Linked DNA regions of Methylobacillus flagellatus KT. The protein of the gene in region 1 interacts with the protein of each later gene in a pairwise test. Links are inferred from orthologs where the notes say so. Each region holds a gene or a part of one and is shown on either strand. Other genes may lie near its edges. The genes, in order: MFLA_RS04130 and MFLA_RS00495.

The links.
Region 2: the proteins of MFLA_RS04130 (region 1) and MFLA_RS00495 interact in binary tests that used the Escherichia coli proteins (3 or more experiments, as listed by UniProt). The link is inferred for Methylobacillus flagellatus KT from one-to-one orthologs.

What each region holds. Positions count from the first base shown.
Region 1 is NC_007947.1:852,937-867,585, reverse strand. Bases 11,355-14,303 are described here. They hold MFLA_RS04130 (IscS subfamily cysteine desulfurase), read left to right. Parts: upstream 11,355-12,194; coding sequence 12,195-13,412; downstream 13,413-14,303. Other genes in these bases: iscA (iron-sulfur cluster assembly protein IscA), read left to right, coding at 13,956-14,279; iscU (Fe-S cluster assembly scaffold IscU), read left to right, coding at 13,542-13,943; MFLA_RS04135 (cysteine desulfurase family protein), read left to right, coding at 11,355-12,183. In the rest of the region: MFLA_RS04210 (lysozyme), read left to right, coding at 1-127; MFLA_RS04205 (hypothetical protein), read left to right, coding at 137-316; MFLA_RS04200 (hypothetical protein), read left to right, coding at 309-701; MFLA_RS14370 (hypothetical protein), read left to right, coding at 714-851; MFLA_RS14365 (hypothetical protein), read left to right, coding at 851-1,015; MFLA_RS04195 (hypothetical protein), read right to left, coding at 1,067-1,441; MFLA_RS04190 (hypothetical protein), read right to left, coding at 1,456-1,641; MFLA_RS14360 (TonB-dependent receptor plug domain-containing protein), read right to left, coding at 1,651-3,144; MFLA_RS04180 (histidine kinase), read left to right, coding at 3,470-4,801; MFLA_RS04175 (response regulator), read left to right, coding at 4,804-5,442; MFLA_RS04170 (hypothetical protein), read left to right, coding at 5,516-5,704; MFLA_RS04165 (response regulator), read right to left, coding at 5,679-6,320; MFLA_RS04160 (ATP-binding protein), read right to left, coding at 6,317-7,675; MFLA_RS04155 (inositol monophosphatase family protein), read right to left, coding at 7,988-8,794; MFLA_RS04150 (RNA methyltransferase), read left to right, coding at 8,913-9,668; cysE (serine O-acetyltransferase), read left to right, coding at 9,702-10,454; and 3 more genes. UniProt on the Escherichia coli protein: Master enzyme that delivers sulfur to a number of partners involved in Fe-S cluster assembly, tRNA modification or cofactor biosynthesis. Catalyzes the removal of elemental sulfur from cysteine to produce alanine.
Region 2 is NC_007947.1:96,352-113,610, reverse strand. Bases 9,567-12,384 are described here. They hold MFLA_RS00495 (sulfurtransferase TusA family protein), read left to right. Parts: upstream 9,567-10,761; coding sequence 10,762-11,007; downstream 11,008-12,384. Other genes in these bases: MFLA_RS00485 (valine--tRNA ligase), read right to left, coding at 11,971-12,384; MFLA_RS00490 (bestrophin family protein), read right to left, coding at 11,034-11,936; MFLA_RS00500 (rhodanese-like domain-containing protein), read left to right, coding at 10,427-10,759; MFLA_RS00505 (TonB-dependent receptor), read right to left, coding at 9,567-10,099. Outside these bases: MFLA_RS00555 (hypothetical protein), read right to left, coding at 1-227; MFLA_RS00550 (cobyric acid synthase), read right to left, coding at 236-1,687; adenosylcobinamide-phosphate synthase CbiB, read left to right, coding at 1,702-2,655; threonine-phosphate decarboxylase CobD, read left to right, coding at 2,648-3,643; cobC (alpha-ribazole phosphatase), read right to left, coding at 3,633-4,208; MFLA_RS00530 (adenosylcobinamide-GDP ribazoletransferase), read right to left, coding at 4,209-4,973; cobT (nicotinate-nucleotide--dimethylbenzimidazole phosphoribosyltransferase), read right to left, coding at 4,970-6,037; MFLA_RS00515 (tetratricopeptide repeat protein), read right to left, coding at 6,338-7,102; MFLA_RS15060 (hypothetical protein), read right to left, coding at 7,099-7,206; MFLA_RS00510 (Fe2+-dependent dioxygenase), read right to left, coding at 7,235-7,765; more of MFLA_RS00505, read right to left, coding at 7,829-9,566; more of MFLA_RS00485, read right to left, coding at 12,385-14,802; MFLA_RS00480 (hypothetical protein), read right to left, coding at 14,845-15,756; MFLA_RS00475 (LemA family protein), read right to left, coding at 15,774-16,340; MFLA_RS14785 (PEP-CTERM sorting domain-containing protein), read right to left, coding at 16,528-17,163. UniProt on the Escherichia coli protein: Sulfur carrier protein involved in sulfur trafficking in the cell. Part of a sulfur-relay system required for 2-thiolation during synthesis of 2-thiouridine of the modified wobble base 5-methylaminomethyl-2-thiouridine (mnm(5)s(2)U) in tRNA.

The DNA.
Region 1 (14,649 bases):
GCTGCTGAATGCCGGGGACTATCAGGGGGCCGCGAATCAATTCCCGGCGTGGCGCATGTCTGGCGGCGTTGTCATGGCCGGTTTGGTCAAGCGCCGTGCCAATGAGCGGGCGCTGTTTCTTGCATAAGGTGAACGTATGAAAACAATTCAGATTCTGGCCGTGGTTGGCCTTGGCGTTGGTGCATTCCTGCTGCTGACGCGCTACCAGAAAAAGACGGAACAGGCTTTGTTCTGGCCCACGCAATACGCGCCGTCATGGTCGGACAATATAACGGGCAACAATGCGACAAATAACAACGGGGTCATCAATGTATAAGGCGCTGAAAGCACTGGATGCAATCCCGCCTTGGTTCTGGATGTTGGGCGCGGCGGGGGTCGCTCTGTACATCATAAAAAAAGGCAGTGTGGCGGCAGCGGCACAAGATGCGGTTGCGGGTGCAATTAGCGGTGTTGGTAGTCTCGCTGGGAGCGTTGGGGGCGGGGTGGTGGTGGGTGTTGGCGACCTGCTGGGGGTGCCTCGCACCAATGAGAGCAAATGCGAAATGGCAAAGCGTCTAGGTAATTCTTGGGACGCTTCAAGATATTGCGATGCGGGCGATTTTATCGCATGGCAATTTAATGACTTGTTCACCAGTGGGCAGGTTGATTTTATAGGCGGTGGCGGCTCATTCGGTGGGCATGGTGCTACCGGTTCTTGGTAACTCGGGGGGAATATGCGTGAGAAATTGAAAGCGCTCTTTGATGCGCGTAGTACATGGGCCGCAATCGGCGTTGCTGCTGGTGCGATCTTTGGTGAGCAGGCAGCAAATACCGTGAATGCGGTAGGCGCTGTGGTAATGGCTATTCTGTAATGGATTGGCTGATGCCAGGGCTGGCGGCGCTCTGCTCATTCGTGGGCAGTTATGCCGCCATCGGAGTGCATATCAAATACCTGCGCAGGGATGTTGATACAGCACATCGTCGTATAGATTCACTGGAAAGGGTTGTTAGATATGGCTACCAGAAAAAAGCGTAAGGCAACAAAAAAGCCTGCACGTTCGAAGCGTACAGGCCGTTTTATCAAGCGTTAAAACGTAAGGGTGACGGTCTTTTCATTGTCGATGAAAACCATGCAATCTATATTGGCGATGCCTTTTGCAACGGGTTTGCTATGGCAAGATGCCTCGGTGCTTTTATCTTCAAAAGTGCCGCCTGTTGCTTGGCCGTTACCTTGTCTATCTAGCGGAACTTCTATATAAAGGCTTCCATTGATATAAATTCCAGCTGTTAGCTTGGGCGTGTCAAGTTCATGTTTCTTTTGGGAAAAAATAGCGCCATTAATTGTGATGGCGTTATCTTGGCCTTTTAGTCTGTAGTTCTGTGTGGGTGCCTTGTAAGTCTGAGTTGACGCGCAGCCAGCCAGGGTCAGGGCGGTGATAAGCGATAGGGTGATTGTTTTCATTTTTTTTACCTTTCTTATTCTTTGAATGCTTTGATGCCAATAGGCACAAGAACGGGTTCTCCGTGGCCTTGAATGCTGATGTCGCGCTCTGCGTTGATGTTGGCAATAAACCAAGCATCCTCGGCCGTTTCAGCCTCAATAATGACAGGGAATGTCTTTCCGCTGTCTTTCTCAAGGTGTTCAATTTCGTATTTATTCATTCTTTCCCCTTAAGCTATCGCGTGTTGGTAATTGTCGCCATAAACCAAGCGCAGCCTATTATAAATATCTTGCCGCTCGGCGCTAGTCCTGTTGTATAGGCACATCTGCTTCCATACAAAAACGGCCTTGAGGTCTGCGGGTCGCATTTCCCGTCCATCTGGCGTGATGAGAGCATCGCGCCTGAAGCGGAAATCATCCCATTGCCTGTGCAAATTGCACATCGTATGGCCGAAGGCATGAAGCCGTAGCAATTCCAGTGTTGCCGGTGGAATCTTGATTTGGCCTTTGCGCCAGCGTCCCCAGGTCGTACGGTTAACTCTGGCAATCTGCATCGCTTCATTTTCCTGCATGGTGGTGTAATGCCATCCGACTTCCAACAGCCAATCAATGGCCTCGGGCGTATTCTCATTGCTCAATGAAAAATTATTGAAATGTTTGAATGACATATTGACGGCTCCTTTTTTATTGTTTATTGTTCGGCCCATGTAGCGAGGGCTTGGAACGTAGGCTAGCCGGGTGTTGCAGATTAGAATTGTTGAAAAAGAGCCGGTATAACCGGTTTTTAGCTGGGCTTCTGATTTAACATAATAAAACTGTGTACTAAGTTTTGCCTTATCAGAAACTTGAAAAATATGCTTTAATTGCATTGACTTACGTTCATGATTGAAATAATCCTGCTTTCCAGTTGGGGCCTGATATTTATCCTCATTATATTCAACAAGACCCAAACCAGTTTCTGAAATACTCGAGTTTTCCTCATACCAGCCCAGCTTAGTAATCAGCGTATTCCGCTCGTCTAAATTCAACTGTCCCTTCAAGGTCAACTCATTGACTTCAAAGTCATGGTTGTCGCGAATGCCATCGCCTTTGCGATTGACCGCATCCAGCATGATGCCACCCCAGTCACCACCTGTACCGATATTGACATGGCCGCCGCTGAAATTATTGTTACCAATAATCGCCATCACGCTCGCCTGAAACTCTTTTGGTACAGGCTTGGTCACGAAGTTGATCATGCCACCAACGGTTTGCGGACCATACAGTGTCTGCCCGGAACCTTTCACAACTTCAATCCGGTTCACTCGATCAAGAGGCGTAGTATAGTGAGCAGAAGGATCTCCATAAGGCGCCAAGAACAAGGGAACCCCGTCCTCCATCAGCAAGGTACGGGATGTGCGACGGGGATTCAAGCCGCGAATGCCGATATTAGGCGCCAGCACAAAGGCATCCTCACCCACAATATTGATGCCAGGCGTTTGGTTCAATGCTTCGCGTACGCTGAATGGTTGACGGGCCTTCAATTCCTTTTCGTCGACTACATTGAAAGAGCCAGGCACTGCTTCCAGACGGTCTGGCAGGATACTGGTCACTTTGACCTTATCTGCAACAATGCTCTCCTCATTGGCATTGGAAGCAGCATTTTTTTGATTTGCCTGCTCAGCCGCGAATGCCGGCATGGTCAAGATCAAGACTGCCATCCCCATCATTGGTTTTTTAATCACTTTTGAATTCCCTCTTAGTTTCATTGAACACTGGAACAGCACGGCTTTCCAGCACCTCTCCATAAATATCACCGATTTTATTTAATTGTAAAAATTTGTAACCAGAGATAGCTGAGAGTTTCCAAGGATTGGTTCAATTCAAGAAGAGGAATTAATCACAAATTACATTGGGAAAAAATCCCGAATATGTTTTGAAATATTTCAATACCAATGAAAATTAATTGCCCACGACACCAGGAAAAACTCCCAACCCCGCATGCCGTCAGCGATTTCAGGAAAAAATCACTTCCAAGGAATGAAGGTTCTCTATCAGAATTGCGCAACAATGAGTACCACGCCCAACCCCACTCTCACATTCTGGACGCGCATTTCCCAGCCCACCCGCGATATCATCATTTCCCTGCTTGTCATCGCAAGCGTGTTTCTGCTATCGGCAAAGTTGGATCTGTCAGAAAAGTTCATCGCGTGGGCGCTGGCCCACGAATCACTCCAGCTGGACGAGTTTCCACTGGTCCTTTTCACAGCGGCTTTTGTTGCGGTGTGGTTCTCACGCCGCCGCATGCGCGAAATGATCGCAGAGGTTAACCGTCGCAGTGTCGCAGAACAGGCATCGCAAGAAAGTCAGCGCTTGTTCAAAACACTTTTTGAACAAGGCTTGTCCGGCAATTTCATTGCTGATCTCAATGGTAATATCTTGCTGTGTAATCCGGCATTTAATGCCATGTCCGGCAACAGCGCATCTACCCTCAACCTGAAGAAGGCAATGGGGCGGCGCTGGGGGGATATTTGTCTCCAGTTGCAAACTTCAGACAAAGTCGACATCCCGGAGCTTACGCTTACCCGTCCGGACAATGCGCCTTGGGTCGTAACGGCTAGACTGACACGTGCCTTGGATAACCCACACTCTTCACAACAGAATATCTACGGTTTTTTTGCCGATATTACGGAGCAGCATTTGGCAGAACGTGAACTGGCTGTTCTGCTCAAGGAAAACCAAGCACTCGCCCGTCATGCCATGCAAGTGCAAGAGGAAGAGCGCCGCAATATCGCGCGTGAGATCCACGATGAAATGGGGCAGTACCTGACTGCAATTCGTCTGGAATTGGCGAGCCTACCCAAGGAGGGCCATTCTTTCATCGGGGAGTTTTCCGCACGTATCAATTCACATGTCGAACATATTCAGCAAGCAGTACGCGGCTTGATTCACCGCCTTCGTCCTACGGCATTGGACGCTCATGGTCTTGCAGAAGCGATTGAGCAACTGGTCAATGAATGGAAAAGACAACATCCGGCAATCGAGTGTCAACTGATGCTGGATAAACATTATCCGAGCCTGCCGGAAAAAACCAGTATCGTGGCATATCGTATCGTGCAGGAGTCGCTCACCAATATCGCGCGCCATGCGTATGCCAATCGTGTCGCGATCAGGCTAATCCGCACCCATGGAATACTTTCAGACATATTGACGGTAGAGGTGCAAGATGATGGTGTAGGCTTCAATCCACATCTGCCCCGGGCGGGTTTCGGTTTATCCGGCATGCGAGAGCGTGTTGAGGCAGAGGGCGGCACATTTAACATCCGCAGCGAACGAAAAGGGGTTGTTATTTCAGCAACGCTTCCCTTCAATGCCACACCGAAGGTCATTCAGGAAAATTAAGTATGGTTCAACGAATACTACTGGCAGACGACCACGCAGTAGTGCGCAGTGGATTGCGCATCTTGCTTGAGAACGCAGGTTACCAAGTAATAGCAGAAGCAGAGAGCGGCGAGCGCGCCTGTACGCTTTGGCAAGAGCATCACCCCGACTTGGGAATTCTCGACCTGGACATGCCGGGAATTGGCGGATTGGAAACCTTGCACCGCATCATTGCACGAGATAGGAATGCCCGCCTGATTATTTTCAGTATGCATAACGACAATATCTATGCGGCGCGCTCCATGCAGGCCGGCGCGAGGGGATATGTCGTCAAGACCGATGCGCCAGAAATATTGCTTGAAGCAGTGAAACAAGTATTGCGTGGTGGACGCTATATTGGACATGAACTGGCACAGCACCTCGCCATGGACCGCTTCTCTCCTAGCGAAAATCCATTGGAAAAACTATCCCCCAGGGAATTCGAGGTGTTTCGCCGTATCGCTGAAGGTATTTCTTTAAGCGGTATCGCTGAGGAGTTGCATATTGGCTACAAGACTGCTGCCAATATCCAGACCCAGGTACGGCAAAAGCTCAATGTGCAGACAACAGGACAACTGGTGCATATTGCAATACGCTTTGGCATTACCCAGCAGCGGGATTAAACAGCAAAAAAAAACCAGGTGTCATCCTGGTTTTGGTAAATCCTTAGTGGTATGGAGTTGAACAACAGGCTTGATGGAAAATTATCTTGCTAAGAAATCCAAGCTGCTGAATGACAGCGTAATCCCAAACCAAGCAATCACCTATCGCATTCATTCCTCAAAATTACAGGGAATTATTCCCGAAAATGAAATATTCGCCCATATCAACGGGAACATTGGCCGCAAGGGTTTGCCTGTCACCCCTCAATTACGCCATGCTTGATCGCCAGCCGCACCAGCTCAATGGGGCTGGTGATACCTAATTTCTGCTTCAGCAGTGTCTGGTAATTTGCCACGGTTTTCTGACTGATCTTCAATATAGTGGAAATCTCCTCTACTCCCTTGCCCGCGGCCAACAAGCGGAATACTTCAAACTCACGCGCTGATAACAGACGCGTAGGGTCGTCGCTGCCAGAGAGGGTCTGCAAGGCAATCTGCTGGGCAATACCCGGGCTTAAATAACCTTTTCCCTGCGCCACTTCACGCACTGCCTGGACGAGATCATCCGCCGCACCAGATTTGGCCACATACGCCCTGGCCCCCGCGCCCAATGCCTGCGATGCAAACGCAGCATTCTCATGCATGGAAAAAATAATGACACGAGCCTGAGGATAGCGCGCAATGATGCGGCGCAAAGCCTCTAGCCCGCCCATACCTGGCATGGACATGTCCATGACGATGACGTCAGGCATATGCTCGCCATAAAACTGATATGCCTGCTCCCCACTGTCTGCTTCGGCAATAACTTCAACACCGTCATTCTGCTCAAGCAATCGCCGCAGGCCTGAGCGGACCACCTCATGATCATCCACCAACATGATGCGAATATTGACACTCATTGCTTTTCCCCTGCTGACGCTTGTAATGGCAACTCAACATTGACCCGTGTCCCCGCCGCCAACGCGCTGTCTAATGAGAAGCGTCCTCCCAAGCCTTCTACGCGCTCACGCATGCCGGCAAGCCCAAAACCAGATGGCAGCTGGGCAGTATTGAATCCACGCCCGTTGTCTTCAACAGTAATGTTGAGCATCGTCTTCTCAATAGTAATCCGTATATCGACCCGGCTTGCATTGGAATGCCGGGTCACATTCGTCAGGCACTCCTGCACTATGCGATACACCGCAATGGCAGTCGTCTCATCCCGGATGTCATCGAGCCGCCCGGGAATATCGACATGCACGTCAACTTGCTGATTGCGTTGTTTCCAAGTGCTCACCAGATCTTTCAACGCAGTACTTAAGCCGAACGCATCCAACCCTGAAGGTCGCAACCTCTGCAGCATGTCATGCACGATATCCATCATCTGCCGCGCCACGGCGCTGATCGCTTTCGCACTTTCCTTAGCATTCTCGATACTCTTGGCATTGAGGATGGCAGAAGCATCCACGTGCACCGCGGTCAAGTATTGACCGATTTCATCATGCAGATCCCGCGCCAGGTTCTTGCGCTCGTCTTCCTGCAGTCGAATCAACTGCTGCGTGAGCTTATGATTGTTTTGTATGCTGGTTTCAAGCGTTTCGGCCATGGCATTGAACTTCCGGCTAATGCCGGCCAGTTCTGGCAATTCAAAATCAGGCAGCCGCGCTTTCAGATTGCCTCGCTCCAGCTCATTCAATGCGGTCATGACGCTATCAACCGGCCGCATAGCACGGCCAACCGCCCAGTACACCAATGCATTGACGGCCACGAAGAAGATGGCCACTAGCAATAGCAACCCCATGACATCGCCAAGGACTTCCTGGATTTCATAACTGGGGTCTGGTGTAACAACCAGCTCTCCAATCATGCGGCCGCTGACAAAAATCTTGCGGCGGATTTCAGGCAGGGCTGGAGAAATGAACCCCATCGCGCTCACCAGCCAAGATGTGGGTTCCTGTTTATGACTTTCGATATTGCTGTCACGCAGGCGGCCATTAGCGTCAAAGAACTCAATGCGCAGATGGCGAACGTTGCCCAGGTTATGCAATCGGAATATGGAATTGGGATTTTGCCCATCCGCTTCATTCAGCCAAGCGAAATCAGAAGTGTAATGCAGTATTTCAGCATCCAGCAGATGCATGGCCAGGGTAGCAGTAGATTGCACTTCCGCACGGACATCGTCCCGGGCATTGTGGATCATCATCACAGCAGCAAGCAACAACACCAATGCCAACAATAGGGTAATGATCAGATTGAGACGTAATTTTAGGTTCATCGGTGAACTTGATAAAGCAGCCTGCTGCGTGTGATTGCGCAATTTAAATCAGTTCTCCGAAAACAGAAACGGGAAAAAGTCCCGATACTTATTCCTTCACCACGAAAATTGAATGAATATTTCCCCCTACCCGAGTGACACATTCCTACAGCCAGCTTCCTGACGGATGTCTAGAATGGACCTCAGAAGTTAAGAGTTCACTCCATGTTCTTTGCAACTTCTCCATAGTGTAATGCCAGCGTGAAAGCTCACGCTGGCTTTTTTTCGTGTTGGCATGATGGATATCGAAAGGCGACATCCGCCGCCCCAGGACTATTTTTTCTTGGTTTTCAGTTCTTCCGTCAAATGGGGAGCCAACACCTGCAACATCTGAGCGAATACTTTAGGATTGGCTGCGACGATATTGCCGCTTTCAAGGTAACCCTCGTTGCCTTCGAAATCGCCGACCAAGCCGCCAGCTTCATGCACAAGCAAAGCGCCGGCTGCGATATCCCAAGTAGACAGACCAATTTCCCAGAAGCCGTCAAACCAGCCGGCTGCGACATAAGCCAAATCAAGCGCGGCAGAGCCGGGGCGACGCAAGCCAGCGGTCTTCTTGACCATGTCCTTGAACATGCCAATATAAGTCTCGAAATGCGTGAAATCCCGGAACGGGAAGCCGGTACCGATCAGGGAATCCTGCAACTTGGGACGGTTGGTGACGCGGATGCGCTTATTGTTCAGGAAAGCGCCACCGCCGCGAATGGCAGTAAACAGATCGTTCCGACTAGGGTCATAGATGACCGCACGCGTGATCTGCCCTTTCTGCCTCAGGGCGATCGACACGGAATATTGCTGAAAACCGTGCAGAAAGTTGGTGGTACCATCCAATGGATCTATGATCCAGACATTATCCGCATCCTCATCCTGCTTGCCACTCTCCTCCCCAAAAAAACCATGGTCAGGATAGGCATTTCTCAATATATCAATAATGGCAGCCTCGGCGGCCTGGTCGACTTCACTGACGAAATCATTGTAATCCTTGCTGCGCACCGTCAGGGCGCCGATATCCAAAGAGCCACGGTTAATGATATCGCCTGCACGGCGGGCGGCCTTGACCGCATTATTCAACAAATGCATAGATTCTTTCCGTTACGGTATCCCGGCACGCCGGGCTGATTTTAAAGAACAGGGACAAATTGCGCTTGTTAGGGCACACACCCTAAACTGGTAAAATAGCATTTTAAGCCTTATTGCCATGACATCCAAACTCAACCTGCTGCAACAAATCCGTATCGTCCTTTGCCAGACAAGCCACCCGGGCAACATAGGAGCCGCCGCACGCGCCATGAAGACCATGGGATTGTCACAGCTCGTGCTGGTAAAGCCGAAATCGTTCCCTCATGCCGAGGCGACCGCCATGGCATCGGGCGCTACGGACATCCTCGATAACACCCAGGTATGCGCCACTTTGGCAGAAGCATTACACGGTACGACACTTGCCATCGGCATGAGCGCACGCAGGCGTGAACTTTCACATGAGCTGGTTTCCGCGCGTACTGGTGTGCAACGTGCAATCGAAGCAGCCCACGACGCCCCTGTCGCCATCGTATTCGGCACGGAGATGAGCGGGCTTTCCAATGCAGAGCTCGATCACTGCCAATTGCTGGCCATGATCCCAGCCAACCCTGAATACTCTTCGCTCAACCTCGCTGCTGCTGTGCAGGTGATCAGCTATGAGCTGCGTATGGCAGTGTTGGATCATCCCGGTCCTACGCGCACTGAGTCCGCCCCATTGGCAACCAGCGAAGAAATCGAGCGCTTATATGCGCATCTGGAACAAGTGTTGATTGAGATTGGCTTCCTGAATCCTGCGCAGCCTAAACGCCTGATGCAGCGCCTGCGCCGCATGTACGGACGCGCTAGGCTGGAAAAGGAAGAAGTCAATATCCTGCGGGGCATACTCAGCGCGACACAGACGCCTCGCCCGCCGCGCCCTTCCCCTGAAGCATGACGCCGACTTCTCATTTCAGAGTAAAATAGTCGGATGTTCAGCAAAATAAAAGAAGATATCGGCGTTGTGTTTGAGCGAGATCCCGCAGCGCGTACACGTTGGGAAATCCTCACCACCTACCCTGGCGTCCATGCTTTGCTCATTCACCGTTTCTCGCACCGGCTTTGGCGGATGCGCCTTTACTGGTTGGCACGGCTCAGCTCTTATATCGCACGCTGGTTTACGGGGATCGAAATCCACCCAGGCGCCGTCATTGGGCGCCGTGTGTTTATCGACCACGGCATGGGCGTGGTCATCGGTGAAACGGCCGTGATAGGAGATGACTGCACTCTATATCACGGCGTCACCCTGGGCGGTACATCCTGGAACAAGGGCAAGCGCCATCCAACATTGCTAAATGGCGTCGTGATTGGCGCTGGCGCCAAAGTGCTGGGCCCAATCACCATCGGCGCAAAGGCCAAGATCGGATCCAATGCCGTCGTCGTCAAGGATGTGCCGGACAATGCCACCGCAGTGGGTATTCCTGCAAGAATCGTCGACCAGGAACAACCGCGCCCGCAGGACAATATGGCAGAGAAAATCGGCTTTGCCGCCTATGCTGTCAGCGAAAAGATGAATGACCCATTGAACAAGGCCATTCAAACCCTCATCGATCATATTGCCAATCAGGACAATCAACTGCAAGAGGTCAGGCAACAGCTGGCAAAACTCGGCGCTGATATCGAAACCGATGTCGAAATCGGACATGCTTTCGATGTGAACTCCATCAACAAAATAGTTGACTAAAGTATTCAGGTATTCTAGAATTTCACTCTAGAAATACGCCATTAAATTGCTGCACCACCCAGCAATGGCGCATGATCCGAACAACTTTAGGAACGAAACATGCGATTAACTACAAAAGGCCGTTTTGCAGTCACTGCGATGCTGGACCTGGCGCTGAACGAAGAGGAAAAGCCGGTCACCCTGGCCGGTATCAGCGAGCGGCAAGGCATCTCACTTTCCTATCTGGAGCAACTTTTCAGCCGTCTACGTCGCAACGGCTTGGTCAAGAGCGTACGAGGTCCTGGCGGAGGCTACCGCCTTACCAAGAACCATCACGAGATTTCCGTCTCTGACATCATTACTGCCGTGGATGAATTGATTGACGCGACTCAGTGCGGCGGCAAAGAAAATTGCCATGAAGGCAAGCCATGCATGACCCATGACCTCTGGTCCAGCCTTAACGCCAAGATTCTGGAATACCTTTCAGGTGTGGCACTCTCAGACCTTGTGGCTTCGCAACGCGAAGGTAAGGAAATCCGATTCACCGTCCGCCGGGAAACCTCGCGTCCAGCCGTCCAGGTCGCAGCTTAAGGATTGCGGAATGCCTCGCGCTGCCTACTTCGACAACAATGGCACCACTGCCCTCCACCCCAAGGTGTTGCAGGCAATGCTGCCTTACTTGTCCGAACAGCAAGGCAATGCCACCAGCCGCCATATGTATGGCCGTTCTGCCCGCAATGCCATTGACCAGGCACGCGAACAGGTCGCGGACGCCGTGGGCGCGCATCCCTCGCAAGTGATTTTCACCAGTAGCGGCACCGAAGCTGACAATCTTGCCATCACGGGAGTAGCAAACGCACTGGGCAACGGCAGGATTGCTGTCAGCTGCCTGGAGCACCCTGCAGTATCCCGGCCAGCAGAAGCCCTGAGGTGGCATGGCTGGATACTTGACCGTATTGCCAGTAACCGGCATGGACAGGTTGAAAAAAACGCACTGGAAGCCATATTACAAAATAAGACCGATATGGTCTCGGTCATGCTGGCGAATAACGAGACTGGCGTCATCCAAGATGTTGCTGGCCTGGGCGAGCTTGCACGCAAGCACAAGGCCTATATGCACACTGATGCAGTACAGGCATTAGGCAAGATGGATGTGGATTTCGCCAGCCTGAATGTCCATGCCATGAGCTTGTCCTCGCACAAGATCAATGGTCCTCAGGGCGCTGGCGCATTGATTCTGGACAAACGGATCGATATTCAGCCTCTCCTTTACGGCGGCGGTCAAGAAAGAGGCTTGAGAAGCGGTAGCGAAAATATCGCCGCGATCGTGGGCTTCGGAGCAGCCTGCAGCCTGGCTGTCGCGGAAGCGCGGCAAGGCCGCACCGAGCTGGCTCGCCTGCGCGAGCATCTTGAGCAGGGTCTCCGCAGGCTGGATGCGGTTATTTTTGGTGCTGAAGCCGAGCGTCTGCCCAACACCAGCTTTTTTGCTTTCGCCGGTATTGAAGGTGAGACCCTGGTGATGGCGTTGGACAAGCAAGGGTTCGCCGTTACCAGCGGCTCAGCCTGCTCGAGCGACAATACAGAGCCCAGCCATGTCCTGTTGGCCATGGGTATCCAGCCGGATACTGCCCGGGGTGCAATTCGCGTCAGTTTGGGCGCTAATAACGACATAGATGAGATCAATGCCTTCCTGCAAGCGCTGGAAAGCGAACTCACAAGATTGAGAAAGTTAACTGCAGTCGCAGTTTAGGAAACCGAAAAATGACAGTACGTACGCCAATTTACCTGGATTATTCAGCCACTACCCCGATTGATCCGCGGGTAGCGGAGAAAATGATCCCTTACCTGACGGAACACTTCGGCAACCCTGCCTCGCGCAGCCATGCTTTCGGCTGGACAGCAGAAAAGGCTGTGGAAAATGCGCGCGAAGAAGTAGCTAGGCTAGTAAATGCAGACCCGCGTGAAATCGTCTGGACTTCGGGCGCTACGGAATCGAACAACTTGGCGATCAAGGGTGCTGCCAACTTCTACAGCCCATCCAAGGGCAAGCATATCGTCACGGTGCAAACCGAGCACAAAGCTGTCATCGACACCGTGCGCGAACTGGAACGTCTGGGGTACGAGGCGACTTACCTAATACCCGAGCCGAACGGTCTGATTGATCTGGATAAATTCAAGGCTGCGTTGCGTCCGGATACCGTGCTGGCATCGGTCATGCTGGTCAATAACGAAATCGGTGTCATTCAGGATATCGAGGCAATCGGCAATATCTGCCGTGAGCAAGGCGTGATTTTCCATGTGGATGCTGCACAGGCCACCGGGAAAGTGCATATCGACCTACAAAAACTGCCTGTGGACCTGATGAGCTTTTCCGCGCACAAGACCTACGGTCCCAAGGGCATCGGTGCCCTCTATGTACGCCGCAAACCACGTGTACGCATCGAGGCACAGATGCACGGCGGCGGTCATGAGCGCGGTATGCGTTCAGGCACACTGGCCACACACCAGATTGTCGGCATGGGTGAGGCGTTCCGCATCGCACGTGAAGAAATGGATAGCGAGAACGTACGCATCCGCCAGTTGCGCGACCGGCTGCTAAAGGGTCTACAAGAGATTGAAGAGGTGTACGTCAATGGCGACCTTGAACACCGTGTTGCCCATAACTTGAACATCAGCTTCAACTTTGTCGAGGGCGAATCACTGATCATGGCGGTCAAAGATATTGCCGTTTCCAGTGGTTCTGCTTGCACTTCGGCAAGCTTGGAACCGTCTTATGTATTGAGGGCGCTGGGACGCTCCGACGAGTTGGCGCATAGCTCAATCCGCTTCTCGATCGGACGTTTTACAACGGAAGAAGAAATTGACTACACCATACAGCTGATGAAAAGCAAGATAGGCAAGTTGCGCGAATTGTCTCCGCTTTGGGAAATGCACCTGGAAGGTGTGGATCTCAATGCCGTGGCTTGGGCAACGCATTAACGCATACAGGAATATCCTGAGCAGCAGCCTAGCCGCTCGAAGAGACAACATTTAGATACATGCACCTGTCAAAGTGTCGGATCACCCGTTTGATAAAGCGGCATATTGACAATATTGAGGAGTAGAAAAATGGCTTATTCGGACAAAGTACTCGACCATTATGAAAACCCACGTAACGTAGGCTCACTGGACAAGAACGATCCCTCTGTCGGTACCGGCATGGTGGGTGCTCCTGCCTGTGGGGACGTGATGAAGCTGCAAATCAAGGTCAATGACCAGGGCATTATTGAAGACGCCAAGTTCAAGACTTACGGTTGCGGCTCTGCCATTGCATCCAGCTCACTGGTGACTGAACTGATTAAGGGCAAGTCCCTTGACCAGGCCATGGAAATCAAGAATTCCGATATTGCCCAGGAACTGGCGCTGCCTCCAGTCAAAATCCACTGCTCGGTACTGGCTGAAGACGCCATCCGTGCAGCGGTGGCCGATCTCAAAGCCAAGCAGGGCGCCAAGGATCAACAGGTGGCATAAAGGAGCTGGTTCATGGCAATTTCCCTGACAGAGACCGCTGCCAAGCGAGTGCAGAAATTTCTTGCCAACCGCGGCAAAGGTGTAGGCCTGCGTCTGGGCGTCAAAACGACCGGGTGCTCCGGCATGGCTTACACCCTGGAATTCGTTGACGAGATCCAGGTGGAAGATCTGGTATTCGAAAGTCACGGCGTCAAAGTGATTGTCGATCCGAAAAGCCTGGTTTACATCGACGGCACGGAACTGGATTTTGCCAAGGAAGGCTTGAATGAAGGCTTCAAGTTCAACAACCCGAATGTCAAAGATGAATGCGGCTGCGGTGAAAGTTTCACGGTGTAGTTGTTTCCCCTTGCCGATGGCCCCGTAGCCCGCTTCATCCCACCCAATCTCCGCCCTCTATGTCCACAATACAGCAGAATTACTTTGAGCTGTTTGGCTTGCCCGTCCAGTTTGCCCTGGATACGGCCTTGCTTGACCAGCGTTATCGTACATTGCAGGCAGAAGTGCATCCCGACCGTTTCGTGGCAGCCTCGGCCAACGAGCGCATGCAGTCCATGCAATGGGCAACCCAGGCCAACGAAGCTTACCGCATCCTCAAGCACCCAACCTCACGCGCTCGTTACCTGCTGCAGCTGCATGGAGTGGATACGGAAGAGGAAAGCAATACGGTGATGCCTGCCGATTTCCTCATGCTGCAAATGGAATGGCG
Region 2 (17,259 bases), 750 kb from region 1 along the record:
TCGAGCATGGCCTGGCGCTTGAAGAGCACATCCTCCGAGAGCGCGAAGAACATGGGCAGGCTGACAAGCACCAACATCCCGAACACTGGCCAATATGCCAAACCGTGCAGCTGGGCGGATATGCCATACAGGCCGGCAAGCGCCATCATGAGCAAGGCGACCTGGATACAACACTGCTCCAGCCTGCCCCCAGCGCCCTGCCTATACATTTCAACGATTCGCAGCAAGCCTGTCTTCATAAGTAGGATTGCAGACGGTTCCAGTCCAGGTGCAACTCCACTTCATCAGCCAGCCGCTCGAGGCTGGCCTCGCGCAGGGCCAGATAATCATAATGGGCGATGGTTTCCTGAGCCTGTTTCAACTGACTGTAACCCGCCCAGTTCAGCCAGGCCTGAGTCGCCTCGGCATGGTCGAACAGGCCATGCAGGTAAGTGCCCGCTATCTGCCCGTCCTCGGACAACGCTCCTTCTGCCTGCGTGCCGATGTGCAACAAAGGCCGCTCCAAGGCCGGGCCGCTGCTGACACCCATATGGATTTCGTAGCCGGTGACGACGGCGTCGGCAAAAGTGAGCTTGCCTTCCACTTCCTTGAGGTGTTTTTCCTTGGTGAGCGTGGTTTCCATATCCAGCCAGCCGAAGCCGTCGCTGGAGCCGGCATCGCCTTCGAGACCGTGCGGATCGTGGATTTTGCGGCCCAGCATCTGAAAGCCGCCGCAAATGCCCATCAGCTTGCCGCCGTAGCGCAGATGGCGGGAGATTTTGTCGCGCCAGCCGTGAGACGCCAGCACTGCCAGGTCGCCGCGCACGTTCTTGCTGCCGGGCAGGATGATGAGGTCGGCTGGCGGCACTGGCTCGTTGAGCTCGATGAACTGGAAATCGACATGCGGGTGCATGCGCAAGGCGTCCATGTCGGTATGGTTGCTGACGTGCGGCAGGACCGGGGCAATCACACGCAACCAGGTTTGCGGCTTGTCCGGCGTATCTTTCGCCACGGCATCCTCGGCTTCGAGATGCAAATTGCGCAGATAGGGCAGCACGCCAAGCACGGGAATGCCGGTTTCCTGCTGCAGCCAGTCCAGTCCGGACTGCAGTAGCGCGATATCGCCGCGGAAGCGGTTGATGACGAAGCCGATGATGCGCTTTCTCTCCGACTCGGAGAGTAGCGCCAGGGTGCCGACGATATGGGCAAACACGCCGCCTCGGTCGATGTCGGCGATCAGGATTACCGGGCAATCCGCCGCCTCGGCAAAGCCCATGTTGGCAATGTCGTTCTGCCGCAAATTGATTTCCGCAGGGCTGCCCGCGCCCTCGACGATGATGCATTCATATTGCTCGCGCAGGCGCTGCCATGAAGCCAGCACAGCTTCGCGCGCCTTGGGTTTGTAGGCGTGGTAGGCCATTGCTTCAAGATTGGCCAGCACCTTACCGTGGATGATCACCTGGCAGCCGGTGTCGGTATTCGGTTTGAGCAATACCGGGTTCATGTCGGTATGCGGCAACAGGCCGCAAGCCTGCGCCTGCACGGCCTGGGCCCGGCCGATTTCGCCGCCGTCGCTGGTCACGGCGGAATTGAGCGCCATGTTCTGCGGCTTGAACGGCGCGACGCGCACGCCCCTGCGGTACAATACCCGGCATAAACCCGCCACCAGCGTGCTCTTGCCCGCGTCCGAGGTGGTGCCCTGAACCATCAATGTGTTGGCATATGTCATTGGCCCATTATCCCATTAGTTTCCTTGCAACCCCAGCCCTGCTGATCTTCGCCCTATGGCTGGACAGGCTGCTGGGCGAGCCCGGGCGCTGGCATCCACTGGTGGGTTTCGGTAACCTGGCGTCCGCACTGGAAAAGCGCCTCAACCGCCCACATGCGCCACGCTTGGCGCGCCTGCTGGGCCTGCTGGCCTGGCTTGTATTGTTGTTGCCGGCATGGGTGCTTGCCTTCTGGCTCACTCAGCTGACATATGGCTGGCTGCTCGACGTCGTGCTGCTGTATTTCGCTATCGGCGCCCGCAGCCTCAAGGAACATGCCTTGCGCATCTACCATGCCCTTGCTCAGCAAGATTTGCCTGCCGCACGCCAAGCGGTGGGCATGATTGTGAGCCGCGACACTGCCGAACTCGACGAGCGCGGGATTGCCGCCGCCGGCGTGGAGTCGGTGCTGGAGAATGGCAATGATGCAATTTTCGGCGCGATTTTCTGGTTTGTACTGCTCGGCGGCAGCGGCGCGCTGTTGTTCCGCCTTGCCAATACGCTGGATGCCATGTGGGGCTACCGCTCACCGCGTTTTCTTTATTTCGGCTGGGCCGCTGCTCGGCTGGATGACCTGCTCAACCTTATCCCCGCTCGTCTCACCGCCTTGAGTTATGCGCTTTGCGGGCATGTCAGGAGCGGATTCTCGTGCTGGCGGCAACAGGCGCGGCTGTGGTACAGCCCGAACGCAGGCCCGGTGATGGCGGCAGGAGCGGGCGCACTCCAAGTCACGCTGGGCGGCAAGGCGCGCTACCACGGACAGGACAAGGTACGCCCCACGCTGGGCACCGGGCCAGCCGCCTCGGCTGCCAGCCTCCATGCCGCAGTGCGGATGGTGGATCGCAGCATCGTGCTCTGGTGCCTGGTGATTTTTATCGCATACGCACTGATCGGGGCATACTATGCTTGAGCACGGCGGAAATCTGCATGTAGCCAGTCAGCAATACGGCATTGCGCGGGAATACTGGCTGGACCTATCCACCGGCATCAATCCGCAGGGCTATCCAGTGCCCGAGATTCCCGCATCGGCCTGGCACCGGCTACCGGAAGCCGACCCTCCATTGGAACGCATCGCGGCGAGCTACTATGGCGCCCAGCGCCTACTGGTGACCGCTGGTTCGCAGGCCGCGATCCAGGCGCTGCCGCGCTTGCGCCAACCATGCCGCGTCACCGTGCTGGGCCCCATGTATGCTGAACATGCCCATGCCTGGCGACAACAAGGGCACCAAGTCAGCGAAATTGACTATTTGCCCAGCGCGGCAATGCTGGCTGAAACCGATGTGCTGCTGGTATGCAATCCCAACAACCCCACTGCCCGCCTGCTTGCGCCCAGCACGCTGCTGGAGTGGCATCAGGTCCTCTCGGAGCATGATGGCTGGCTGGTCGTGGATGAAGCCTTCATGGACAGCACCCCGGAACATAGCCTGGCAGCATACAGCCACCATTCCGGGCTCATCATCCTGCGCTCGCTGGGAAAATTCTTTGGCCTGGCCGGCGCGCGCGTCGGCTTTGTTCTGGCAGAAACGCCGCTGCTGACCCGGATGGCCGACCTGCTGGGGCCCTGGGCCGTTACCGGCCCGTCCAGCATCGTGGCACAGGCCGCACTGGCCGACCATGCATGGCAGCAGCATCACCGTGCCAAGTTGCTGGCTGAAAGCCGGCAATTGGCGGATATGCTGCGGCAGGCCGGCCTGCCAGCGCGCAAGGGCTGCGCACTGTTCCAATGGTTGAAGTTAGAGCATGCGGAACGACTGCATGTGCAATTGGCGCGTCAGGGCGTCTGGACCCGGCATTTTCCGGCACTGCGGGGGGTGCGGATCGGCCTGCCGTCCGCAGATGGGTGGCAGAAACTGGCGGTGGCGCTGAAAGAACTGCAGCTGCAGGACCTCAGCGATTAACGTACGCGACGCTGGTGAACTGCGGTGCGACGATGATCTTGCTCACGCTGGCGTAGTCGATTTGCAGCTTGAAGGTATGCACCAGCGGCAGGCCAAGCGCATAGCCCATCAATGCCCGGATGACACCGGCATGCGTGAACACCAGCGCGGGCTGCTGCTCATGCTGCAAATCAGCAAAAAAGGATTGCGCACGCTGGAAAAGCTGCTGGAAGGATTCCCCATTTGGCGGCACGTGACGCACGTGGTCTTCCGCCCAGACGTCGACCAATCCACGCGGGATGTCGTTCCAGGAGCGCATTTCCCAATCGCCGAAGTTCAGCTCCTTGAGCCTGGGATCGGGCTGCACTGTCAACTGCGGACTGAAGGTGGCGGCCATGGATTCCGCCAGCTTCATGCAGCGCTGCAGGGGACTGCTGTAAATCACGGGGTTCTTCAGGTGCCTGAGCTTGGGATGCAAGGCCTCGAACTCGGCAAGAAAAGTTTCAGTGACGTCAATATCGCTATGCCCGTAGCATGTGCCGGGCAACACATCCGGCGTCGTATGCCGCACCAGGTAAATTTCCAATTAAATACTCCACATGTCGCGAACCAGCATCAAGATGCCAAGATAAAACGCCAGCTCCGTCAACTGCTGCATGGCACCCAGGCAATCACCGGTATATCCGCCAAGGCGCTGCTTCAGCTTCCAGCTGAACCAACACCACACCATCACCACCGGCAGCAACGCAAGCCACAGCCGTGCCGGCAGCAGCAGCAGCAAAGGGGCCAGGCCCGACACCACGGCAATCCACAGGCTAATCCTCGACGGGTTGGTCGCCAGCGGCTTGGCCTTGCCCTCCTCCCGCACATACTCCTGGGTAGCCATCACGAGCACCGCGGCAAGCCGGCTCAGGGCATGGGCTGACACGAGGATCCAAGGCAGCATTGCGGGCGGCATTTGACCAAGGCTGATGAACTTGAGCAGTAATGCCAGGAATAATGCTATCGCGCCATAGCTGCCGATGCGGGCATCCTTCATGATGACCAGCGTCTGTTGCTTCGTCCATCCGCCGCCCAGTCCATCCATGGTATCCGCCAGCCCATCCTCATGGAAAGCGCCAGTCAGCCACACCGTGGCGACCATACTGAGGATGATCGCCACGGTTGCGGGCAGAATGTGCAGACTCAAGTACAAGACCAGCGCCGCCGCCAACCCGATGAGCATGCCCACCAGCGGGAAATAGCGTGCCGCATCGTTCAGCTCAGTGGAATCAAGATGCTGGATGGCGGGCACCGGCAGGCGCGTGAAGAATCCCAACGCCAACAGGAACAAGCGCCATTGCCGGTTCATGAAGCATCCTGTCGGCTGATATTGGCCGACTCGAACGAGGCCATTTCATTGAGGAAATTCACCGCGGCCTGCACCAATGGATAGGCCATTGCCGCGCCGGTTCCCTCACCCAGGCGCAGGCCCAGGTTGAGCAAGGGCCTGGCACCCAGCTGTTGCAGCACCAGCTGGTGCCCCGCCTCGTCGGAACAGTGGGCGAAAATACAGTACTCCAATATAGCGGGCGCTACCCGGCTTGCCACCAGCAGGGCCGCCGTGGCGATAAAACCGTCGATCAACAAGGCAACCCGCTTTTCTGCAGCGCCCAGCATGGCACCCACCATCATGGCAATCTCGAACCCGCCAAACGTTGCCAGCACCGCCAAGGGATCTGTGTTGTCCACCTGGTGCCGCGCCATTGCCTGGCGGATCACCTCTGCCTTGCGCATCACACCGGCGTCATCCAGGCCCGTGCCACGGCCGACACATTGCGCTACCGGCAACTGGCACAACACCGCGACAATGGCCGACGCAGATGTGGTATTCCCTATGCCCATCTCACCAAACCCCATCACGTTAGTCCCAGCAGCAGCTTCCATTTGCGCCAGCCTGTAACCGTTGATCAAGGCTTGGTCGCACATCTGCGTAGACATGGCAGGCATCTTGGAGAAATTATGGGTTCCCATGCCAACCTTGGCGCGAATCAGCTCCGGATGCGCCGGAAAGACATGGGCCACCCCGGCATCCACGACCTTGATCCGCATCCCATGCTGGCGCGTAAACACATTGATTCCCGCGCCGCCGGCCAGGAAATTCATCACCATTTGCCGCGTCACTTCCTGTGGATAAGGGCTGACCCCCTCCTCGACTACTCCATGATCGCCCGCGAACACTAGGATGGCCGGACGCTGCAACACAGGCGTCAACGATTGCTGGATCAGGCCAAGCTGCAATGCCAGGCTTTCCAGCTGACCCAATGCCCCCCTTGGCTTGGTTTTATTGTCGATCTTGGCTTGCAATGCGGCTTTCAGGCCCTGGTCCAGCGGGGAAATAGAAAGTTGTGGTAATGACAGTGGTTGGCGGCTCATGAAATTAACTTCTTGAATCAAGCCTGGAGCATACCCGAGCGCGTCGCTTTTTTGAACCACGAGAATAAAACGTGATTTTTTTCGATCGCAGCTGGACGAAATACTGAAGTTTGCTATAATGCTGGCCTTGCGTGAGCTCAAGGGCCAACGTAATAAACAAAGTAGCATGGCCAGGTAGCTCAGTTGGTAGAGCAGCGGATTGAAAATCCGCGTGTCGGCAGTTCGATTCTGCCCCTGGCCACCAAGGAATATCAAAGGGCTAGCTTCAGTAATGGGGCTAGCCCTTTTTCATTTTCTACGTCACGCCCTGTCTTTCAACTTGGCGGCTGCCTGCCGCAGCACGGGGTGGGTGGATGTCTCGAGATAGCCGAGCAGATCCTGCATAAAGGCTTCGGTGGCTGTCTCGGGAATCTTCATCAGCCATTTGACGGCTTCGGCGGCCTCGCCCGCATTGATCAGCATCCTGGCATAGTTGAACTGCCCACGGAAATCTCCACCGATGGCCGCCTGTTTGTAATAGGCGGTTGCCAACCCGATGTCCTGCTGGACTTCCCAGCCTTCCTCATGAAAACGGCCAATGATATTGATGGATTTCGCGTGACCGAGTGAAGCCGCCTGGCGATACCACTTCAGGGCCTCTGCGCGATCCGCCTTGACCCCATAGCCCTTGATCAACAGATTGGCATAGTTGTACATCCCCCAGTCCAGGCCCGTGTTGGCCGCCTTTTTGTACCAGAAGGCGGCGACGACGGGATTGTGCGGCGTGCCCCAGCCATGCTCGTAGCAGCGCGCCAACATGTTCATGGCATGGGGGTGATCCTGGTAAGCAGCATGCTTGAACCATTGATATGCCTCTTCAGGGTTTTTCTCTGTGCCACGCCCTTCTAATAGGATCTGCCCCCACATTGCCTGTGCCTGCACGATGCCATGCTCAGCGGCAGCGCGTATCCAGCGGCTTGCCTGTCGCGGGTCATCGGCAAGGATGGCGGCAAACTCTGCCTCGGTAAGTTGTTCCAGTTGCTCCGGGGTGATCGGGACTGCGGTATCGAGAGAGGAAGCGCTCACACTTCACTCCAGTGCCGTATCAGGTTATGGTAGGTGCCGGTAAGCTGGATAATGGCCTCTTCATCCGCACCGGTCTGGTAGAGACGCTGAATGGCATTGTCCATATCGAACAGCAGGGTGCGCTGGCTATCCTCACGGATCAGGCTCTGGGTCCAGAAGAAAGATGAGATGCGTACCCCCCGGGTCACCGGCATGACCTTGTGCAGGCTGGTGCCGGGATACAGCACCATATGTCCCGCGGGCAATTTGATTGCTTGCGTGCCGTATGAGCTCCCCGCCGTCATAATCTTCCGGCGGCGTGAAAAACAGAGTGCTGGACAAATCTGTCCGCACGCGCTCACGCGAGCCGCTCAATGACCTGACCGCGTTATCGATATGGAATCCAAATGATTGCCCGCTTTCATAGCGATTGAACAAGGGCGGGAAGACTTTTCTGGGCAGGGCAGCCGACATGAACAAGGGGTGCTGGGTCAGGCGACTGACGATCAGGTCGCCCAATTCAATCGCCAGCGGATGGTTTTCTGCCAATTGCAGGTTGTTTTTCGCCTTGGCGGATTGATACCCTGCCGTGACCTTGCCATCCAGCCACTCTGTCGCATCCAGCCGTTGGCGGATGGATTCAGCTTCTTCGGGAGTAAATACTTCAGGAATAGTGATCAACATAGTCGTAATGTGAAAAGCCGTGGCGATTCCGCCACGGCTCCATCCAGGGTTAAAGATGTTGTTTTAGAAACGATAGTTCATCGTCAACTGCGCTCCCAGGCCCTCGCCAGGAATCCCGAAACCGCGACCGTTGTATTGGCGGAAGTAATGCTTGTCGAACAGGTTGATGATGTTCAACTGCCAGTCGATATTCCGGTTCATGACATAGCGCGCCGTCAGGTTATGCACCACGTACGATGGCACTTCGTGGTTGAGCTCAGGGTTTGAATTCTCGTTACCACTCCTGCCAGGCGCAATGTAGCGCTTATCCATGTACCGGATGCCATAGCTGATGGACAGCGAAGGCAATACCTCATAGGTCGCGAACACGCTGGCCGAATTCTTCGGCGCATTGGTCAATGTTCCGCCTTCGCCCGTTGTCGCGTTGCCTGTGCGCTGATCGACCAACTCACTGTTCAGATGCGTATAGCCGGCAAACACAGACAGCTTGTCATTCACTGCGCCGGTAGCCCCCAATTCCAGGCCACGAACACGCAGCTTGCCATCGATGACCGAACTTGCACCGGTGGTCAGATCCAGGTCGCTACCCGGGTTCTTAACCTCGGTATTGAAGATAGCTGCAGTCAGCGCCAGACGCTCGTTGAACACATCCCACTTGGTTCCGATTTCCGTGGTCTCAGACTTGATGGGCGCTGCCGCATCGCGCAAGTTGGCTGCACTGGTACTGTTGACGACGGAAGCAAGCCCGCGCGGCTGTTTTGCAGTGGCGTAGGAAGCGTAAATCGAACCATGCTCCTCGGGCTTATAGATCACCGCGATACGACCGCTATCCAGGTCCTCCGTAGAGCTGCCACTTTCCCTGGTGGCGGTATCCTTGGAATGGGCCTTCCATTTGTCGTGACGATACGAGAGATTCATTTCCCATTGCGGGGTGAATTTGATAGTATCGATCAGGTAATAGGAAACGGTATCCGCGCGTGTCTCTACCGACGCACCCCAGGTATAGTCAACGTCATAAGGCAGCTTGGTGAGGTGGTTGCCGGTTGGATAGGCAATCACCCCGCCATCGCCAATGGTGGCGCGATTATCGAGGCCCACACCAGTGCCGCCCCGTTTATCCATGGACTCGCGGGCAAATTCCAGCCCGCCCACCAGAGCATGCGAAATAGCGCCGGTGTTGAATTTCCAAATGGCATTGGTCTGGTTGGCAAATGCCTCGTTCTCGTACTGGCTGGCCACCCCAAGCAAACGACGGTAAGTCAGCGTGCCACCCTCCGGGGTTGTCACGATATACTCGCGATGCAATTTGTTCCAGGTGAAATTGTTGGTCAATTGCAGGCTATCGCTGAAATCATGCTCGACACGGAAATTGATACGGTCGCTGCGGGTGTAATCGCGATCCAGGTTGCGGAAACCATAGTAATCGGACCACTTGACGCCAGGCGCCAGCTCGGCACGACCACCGTTCGGAGCCGTGAAGCCAGGAATACGCACATTACCAATGCCGCCAAGAGCATTGAATCGGGAAGGCTTTCCGCTCACCCAGGTGGGAACACCGTAATCCAAATTGCCATCATCATCCAGATGCTCGTAAGCCAGGATCGCACGCGTCGGCGTGCCCAGGCCGAATGACAAGGACGGCGCAATCCCCCAGCGATCACGGTTGATCCAGTCGCGGCCATTGATACCGCTCTCGTGGCGCACGGCATTCAGGCGGAATGCAATACCGTTATCTTCATCCAGCACCTGGTTGATATCGGCCGTAATCCGCTTGTAATCGGCAGTGCCGGCACCAACGCTGACGGATCGGTCATTTTCCAGGTGGGGCCGCTTGGTCACCATATTGATACCGCCGCCGATCAGGCCGCCACCCCATTCGGCAGAACTAGAGCCCTTCACTACATCGACCTGTTCGATATTGAACATTTCGCTGCGTGTACGCATGGCGGAATCACGCACGCCATCGATGAAAATATCCGAGCCGCCATAAGTGCTGGCCGACAGGCCGCGGATATTGATGCCATCGCCCACACCACCAGCGCCCTCGCCGGAATTGAAGGTAATGCCGGGAGAGTTGTACAACACCTCTTCCAACGTCTGCGCGTTCTGCAGCCTGATGATTTCCTTGGGAATCACCGTCACGCTTTGCGGCACATCGCGCAAAGGCTGTGTATATTTAGGCGACGCAAGTCTCTCGCTCTTGTAAGGATTCTCGCGTGCAGCCCGTACGCTGACCTCTTCCAGCGTCGCTTCCTTCTTGTTGTTTGCCGGCTGCTTCCGCCTGGGCCAGATTGGCCATGGATAAAGCCGATAATGCAAGGCTAACGGTGGCAACGGTCTTGTTTGATTGCAATTCAGAATTGCTTGATGAAGCTTTCGATACTGCCATTTCTCCCCCTTAAGTGGATAAAGAATGATTCTCACTTTGAAAAGCAACGCGATTTTATAGAGGGAGGAGAAAGACAATATGTTGAAACTGACCAAAATGTAACAAAATATGTCAATTTGCGAACTTCTACATACACTTTTACACATTGGTCATCACCAACATATTGCAAAACAATCTTGCAATATTTATGAAACATTATAGAGAGGCGGCAAGAACGCAAGGCAGGGTTATGCTATGATGTTGCGCCTGATGACTCCCGGTCCAGCATACTGATGACCAGCCACACCGATATTGATGCGACTGAGCTCCATGCACTGCTCGCCTCCCGCAAAACCATCCTGGTTGATGTCCGAAACGATGACGAGGTGGCGCGCGGGGTGATCGAGGGTGCCATGCATTTGCCCATGATGGTGATTCCCAGCATGGGCAGCCTGCTCTGCGAGCATCACGATACTGCGCTGGTTTTCTATTGTCACAGCGGCATCCGCTCTGCACAGGCAGCCGCCTTCATCGCAGGCATGGATCGGGAAAATGTCTACAACCTGCGTGGCGGCATCCTCGCATGGGCTAATGCCGGCTATACCTTCGTCCCTAAAACCGATTGATGATGGAATTCCACCAAGAACTCGACGCACGTGGGCTGAAATGCCCTCTCCCCATCCTGCGATGCAAGAAAGCATTGGCTGACGTTGCCCCAGGCGAAATCCTCAAGGTCACCGCGACCGACCCCGGATCCGTCAAGGATTTCCAGGCGTTCTGCAAACAGACCGGCCATGAAATGCTCTCCGTTGTGGAAAATGAAGATGCTCCGCAGAAGGAGTTCATTTTCCATATCAGGAAACGGCTACAGTAGGCTTCTGCGCCAGCCGGCGCCAGTCATTAAAGCAGCACGCCTTCCTCAGGCTGCAATGCAGGTGGCAAAGGCTCCGCTATGATTTCCAGCACGGCAATCTCGATATTGCGGCTCATGGCATCCAGCGGCAGGTCGTTGGGCTCGGTGCCGAATGGATCGGCAATCTGGTCTCCCAGCGCATCCAGGCCAAAGAAAGTATAGGCCAGGATGCATACCGCCACTGGCGTCAGCCAGCCTATACTATCGACCAGGCAGAATGGCAGCAGGAAACAATAGATATGCACGATGCGGTGCAGCATGAGGATATAAGGGTATGGAATTGGCGTGCTCTTGATGCGTTCGCATCCGCCATGCACCTGCGACAGTTGATTGAGCTGCGCATCCATTTGCGCGAGCAGGATGGGATCCAGCCGGGACAGCCTGGCATATTCAGTGACGCGTTTGCCCAGCATATTCAGGATCAAGGCGGGCGATGCCATATGCCGTCGCACTTCATCATCGGCGATTCGATTCGCATTTTCATATATAACGCCACGTAAAAAATTGCGCAGCGCGTAAGGATAAGCCAGCAAAGGCTGCAGCAGGTACAAACGCTCGTCACGGTCCAGCTGCGGGAAATACTGCTGCACCTGGCGCGTCAGATTACGCGCGCTGATGATCAGCTCGCCCCACAAGGTGCGCGCCTCCCAGAAACGCTGGTAGGCCGCACTGTTACGGAACCCGAGAAAGATCGCCAGCGTCAGCCCCCACAGGGTGAAAGGCGTCGCCGTCAACGTCACCTTGTAATGGTAAAGCGTGCCGTGGGTAGCCACTACCAGGGAACTCAGCAAGGTCGTAAACAATACCTTGCGCCAGATCACCGGGATAATGGAGCCCTTGAGCGAAAACAACAGGACACGGGTGCTGGGATTTTGCGGTTGCGTAATCATGACAATATCCTTTTATCCAGTGTCCGGACCTGTGCTACTTCAGTTTGGCAAGCTGCGCCTGCAGCTTGGAAAGCGTATCACTGAAGGCGGCCAACCTGGCTTTCTCCTGTTCGACCACGGCAGCTGGCGCGCGCGCCACGAAGCTTTCATTCCCCAGCTTGGCCTGCGCCTTGGATACCTCACCCTCCAGGCGGCTGATTTCCTTGCCCAGGCGCTCCCTCTCAGCAGTCACGTCGATCTCGATCTTGAGCATGAGTTTGAAATCACCCGCCAATGCCACGGGGGCTTCCGCCTCGGGCAGCTCAGCCATGATCTCGACGTCACTCAGCTTGGCCAGCGCCTTGAGGTAGGGAGCATAGGCCGCCAGCTTTTCATCGTCCCCGGCGGCGATCAGCGGCACCCGCGCAGCAGGTGATACATTCATTTCGCCGCGCAGGCTGCGGCAGGCGTCCACCGACTCCTTGAGCAAGGCGACCCAGGCTTCCGCCTGCTCGTCCAGCTTGGCCGGCTGACTGACGGGGTATTGCTCCAGCATGATACTGGGCCCGGTACGGCCAGACAGCGGGCCGACGATTTGCCAGATTTCCTCGGTAATGAACGGCATCAAGGGGTGCGCAAGGCGTAGTATGGTTTCCAGTACGCGCAGCAGGGTGCGCCGCGTGGCACGCTGCTGGGCTTCGCCTCCGTTCTGCAGTTGCACCTTGGCCAGTTCGAGGTACCAGTCGCAATATTCATCCCAGACGAACTTATAGATCGCCTGCGCCACATTGTCGAACCGGTATTCGGCAAAGCCGCGTTCGATATCGGCTTCGGTGCGCTGCAGCAGGCTGACGATCCAGCGGTCAGCCTGCGAGAAATCCAGGTAGCCCTCAGGCTGGGTCTTGCAGTCTTCCAGGCCACAATCCTTGCCCTGGGTATTCATGAGCACGAAACGTGCGGCATTCCAGAGCTTGTTGCAGAAGTTGCGGTAGCCTTCGCAACGCTGCAGGTCGAACTTGATGTCGCGGCCCGGCGAGGCCAGCGAGGCAAAAGTGAAGCGCAGGGCATCGGTACCGAATGCGGGAATGCCTTCCGGGAACTCCTTGCGCGTGCGCTTCTCGATCTGCTCGGCCTGCTTGGGATTCATGAGGCCGGTAGTGCGCTTTTTCACCAGCTCCTCAATGCCGATGCCGTCGATCAGGTCGATCGGGTCAAGCACGTTGCCCTTGGACTTGGACATTTTCTGCCCTTCCGCATCGCGGATCAGCCCATGTACGTAAACATCCTTGAACGGAATCTTGCCGGTGATGTGCTTGGTCATCATCACCATGCGCGCCACCCAGAAGAAAATGATGTCGAAGCCGGTGACCAGCACCGAGGACGGCAGGAACTGCTGCAAGGCCAGGTTGGCCTTGTCCTTTTCCTCGTCCCCGGTCCAGTCCAATGTGGAAAACGGCCACAAGGCGGATGAATACCAGGTATCAAGCACATCCTCGTCGCGCTTCAAGTGGCCTTGATAGCCATCGTTGGCAGCAAGCTGTTTTGCCTCTGCCTCATCATGCGCGACATAGACCTTGCCGTCGTCGCTGTACCAGGCGGGAATCTGGTGCCCCCACCAGAGCTGGCGCGAGATGCACCAATCCTGGATGTTGTTGAGCCACTGGTTGTAGGTATTGACCCAGTTTTCCGGCACGAAGCGGATCTCGCCGTTGGCGACCACTTCCAGCGCTTTTTGGGTAATGCTTTTGCCATCCGCGCCCGGCTTGCTCATGGCGACGAACCACTGGTCGGTGAGCATGGGCTCGATCACGACGCCGGTACGGTCGCCGCGCGGCACCTTGAGCTTGTGTTTATCGACCTTGACCAAATAACCCTGCGCTTCGAGGTCGGCCACGATCTGCTTACGCGCGGCAAAGCGCTCCAGTCCCTGGTATTGCACCGGGGCGGCATCGTTGATATGCCCATCAAGCGTGAGGATGCTGATCAGCGGCAACTTGTGGCGTTGCCCGACGGCATAGTCGTTGAAGTCATGGGCAGGTGTCACCTTGACCACGCCGGTACCAAACTCGCGGTCCACGTAATCGTCCGCAATCACCGGGATCTCGCGGTCGCACAACGGCAGCTTGACGTGCTTGCCGATCAGGTGCGCATAGCGTTCATCCTCGGGATGGACCATCACGGCAACGTCACCGAGCATGGTTTCAGGACGCGTCGTGGCGACGGTCAGCTCGCCATCGCCGTCCGCCAATGTATAGCGGATATGCCAGAGATGGCCATCTTCCTCCTCGGAAATCACTTCGAGGTCGGAGACAGCGGTATGCAGCTTGGGATCCCAGTTCACCAGGCGCTTGCCGCGATAGATCAACCCCTCGTTGTAGAGGCGGACGAAAGTCTCGGTGACAGTGCGCGACAGGCCCTCATCCATGGTGAAGCGCTCGCGGCTCCAGTCCGGCGAGGTGCCCAGGCGGCGCATCTGCTTGGTGATGCTGCCGCCGGAATATTCCTTCCATTCCCAGACCTTCTCGAGAAATTTCTCGCGGCCGAGGTCGTGACGGCTGATACCCTGCGCATCGAGCTGGCGCTCGACGACGATCTGCGTGGCGATACCGGCATGATCGGTGCCCGGCTGCCACAGGGTATTGGCGCCGCGCATGCGGTGATAACGCGTCAATGCATCCATGATGGTTTGGTTGAAACCGTGCCCCATGTGCAGCGTGCCCGTCACGTTAGGGGGTGGCAGCAGGATGCAGAAATTATCTTGTTTGCTGGAATCCAGCCCGGCAGCATAGTAGCCGCGCGCTTCCCAGAATTGGTACCAGCGGCTTTCTATGTTCTTGGGTTCAAAGGATTTGTCCAGGGTTTGGCTTGCAGAGATATCGGTAGTCATAGGGGTGGGATTTTAGCATAGCGCATTCATGCGAAAACGCTGCTACGCTAAAAACCGGCCTGACTGCAAATGCAGCAATCCCAGCATGAGCACCACGAACACCAGCCCATGCAGCCAACATAACAATAAATAACGCCGCTTGAGACGATGCGGCGACAGACTGGAAAGCAGAAACAGGCGGCCGTCGACTGGCGCCCGCATCACATGTACACCGGGGGCCATACGCAATTCGCGATGTTGTTTTTCCACTTCGCGCACGGCTGCCCGGCGCGCCAGCGCCCATTCATTGAGGTCGATCTCGCCATTGCCGTCCAGATCAAAGCGCTTGAGCAAGCTCGGCCGGTCGCGCTTCCATTCCGCAAGCAATGCAGAGACGTCCTCCTTCTGGTTGAGCGGCATATTCGCGCCGCCTACCGTGGTAAATTCTCCCAGTACGTAAATCGGCCCGGCAAACAGGATTTCCTCCACGCGCTTGTAGCCTGCGGCATAACTGACCCTGCGCTCCGGACCGATGACCTCCGCATGGTCAGGGTCGACGAAGCACTCTCCTGAACCGTCGCCGATGACAAAAGTTTCATGGCTGGTGCCTTCATGCATCAGGTGCCAGTGCCGGCGATCACGGCGCTGAAACACCTGGAAGCGGTACCAGACGCAGCGTACGGCAGAAAATGGGCTGACGATCAGATGCTCGGGATCGGGCACCGCCCGCCCGTACAGCTCGACATAGCCCTGCGCGGCAGAACCAATGCGGGAGGTAGGCAAATCCGCAATCGCGCGGCTACGCCTGTAGTGGGCTGCCCAGGCAACCAGGCTAAGCAAAGCGCCGAGTCCCAGGCAGGCCATCCATACGCCGTGATTGTTCAACTGCACGGCGACCACGAGCAAGAGCAGGTACAAAGCGCCACTGAAGCAATCCAGGTAATGGCTGCGCCAGCCGCGCCACGTAAGCCGCATCGGGTTAACTGGAAAACTTATTGCTTGAAACGCGCAGCGATATCAACATCCTTGAGCTCGCTGCGGGCGAAACGCAGCATCGCCTCACGGCTGAAGCCCAGTGCGCGGGCCACCAGCAGGTCGGGAAATTGCGCAATGCGCACATTATGCAGATTGACACTTTCATTATAGAACTCGCGGCGATCGGCAATCGCGTTTTCCAGGCTGCTGATGCGCGCCTGCAGATGCATGAACTGCTCGTTGGCCTTGAGCTCGGGATAGGATTCCGCCAGTGCGAACAATGCACCCAGGCCGGAGCGCAAGGCACTCTCCGCCGCACCCAGCGCCGCGACGTCATGATGCTGGCTGGCTTCCTGCACGCGCGAACGCGCCTGGATCACCTGCTGCAAGGTGGCCTGCTCGTGCTGCATGTATTGCTTGCAGGTATCGACCAGCTTGGGCAGCTCCTCATGACGCTGCTTGAGCAATACGTCGATATTGGCCCAAGCCTTCTCGATATTGTGCCTCAGGTTGACCAACCCGTTGTATATCATGATGACATACACGACAGCGGCCACCAGCAATCCCAGCAAGATAATCTGCATATGCCCTCCCCTTTTTGCAAGCAGTGTAATCCGCATATCTGCCGCAGGGCAATGCTGTCATCCAGAAACCCAAGCACCATGGGTTACCCCGTCGATACGATCTTGCAGACACTTCATGCGACAAGCCCTCGCCTGGGGGAAAACAAAAAGCCAGCAATGCTGGCTTTTTGCTCCACTGCTTCAAGTCTTAGCGAAATATCCTGCGGCGGGCAGCAAACCCGACCAGTCCCACGCCCACCAGCATCAACCCGTAAATGCTGGGCTCCGGCACAGGAGCCAGTGTCGCGGTAAAGGCCAGGTCACCGCCAAGGTTCGTCCTCCAGTCTGCCCCGGTCAACTGACTGCGGTCATTACCGTTGTTCAGGTAAACGAACGTCCCTCCCGCATAAGCCTCGTCCGGCGTGAAGCCCCACTCATTAGTACTGGTTACACCATCCTGAATGCCGGAAGTCGTGAAATACAGGACATACTGGCTGTTTGCTGCAAGCGTCACGGATGGAAATGCCGTGATCTCCATGTAATCGCTGGTGGCTACAAACTTGAATGGATCGGATGCATAGAGAATCTCCCCCACCCTGGAGCCGGTCCAGCTGCCCACTTCAATCGTGAATGCGGCACTCAGATCGCTGAGGATGAAGGAAAACGACTCCAGAATCTGCGCCTTATCGCCGATGGTAATGGTCTGGCCATAGGTGGCAGTTTCTGGTGTACCGAATGGTGAAACGCTGCTGTCCCAATCATCGAGTGTACTGATAGTGGTATTGGCGCTGGCTGCAGATGCAAATGCTAAAGACAACATGAATCCCAGTGCTGGAATTTTCATCACGACCTCCTTGAATGTTGTATGAAAGCTCGAGCTAAATCTCGTGCCTGAAAATTCCCCCCCGTGGCATGACACCTATGGTCAGTTGAAAGTTCT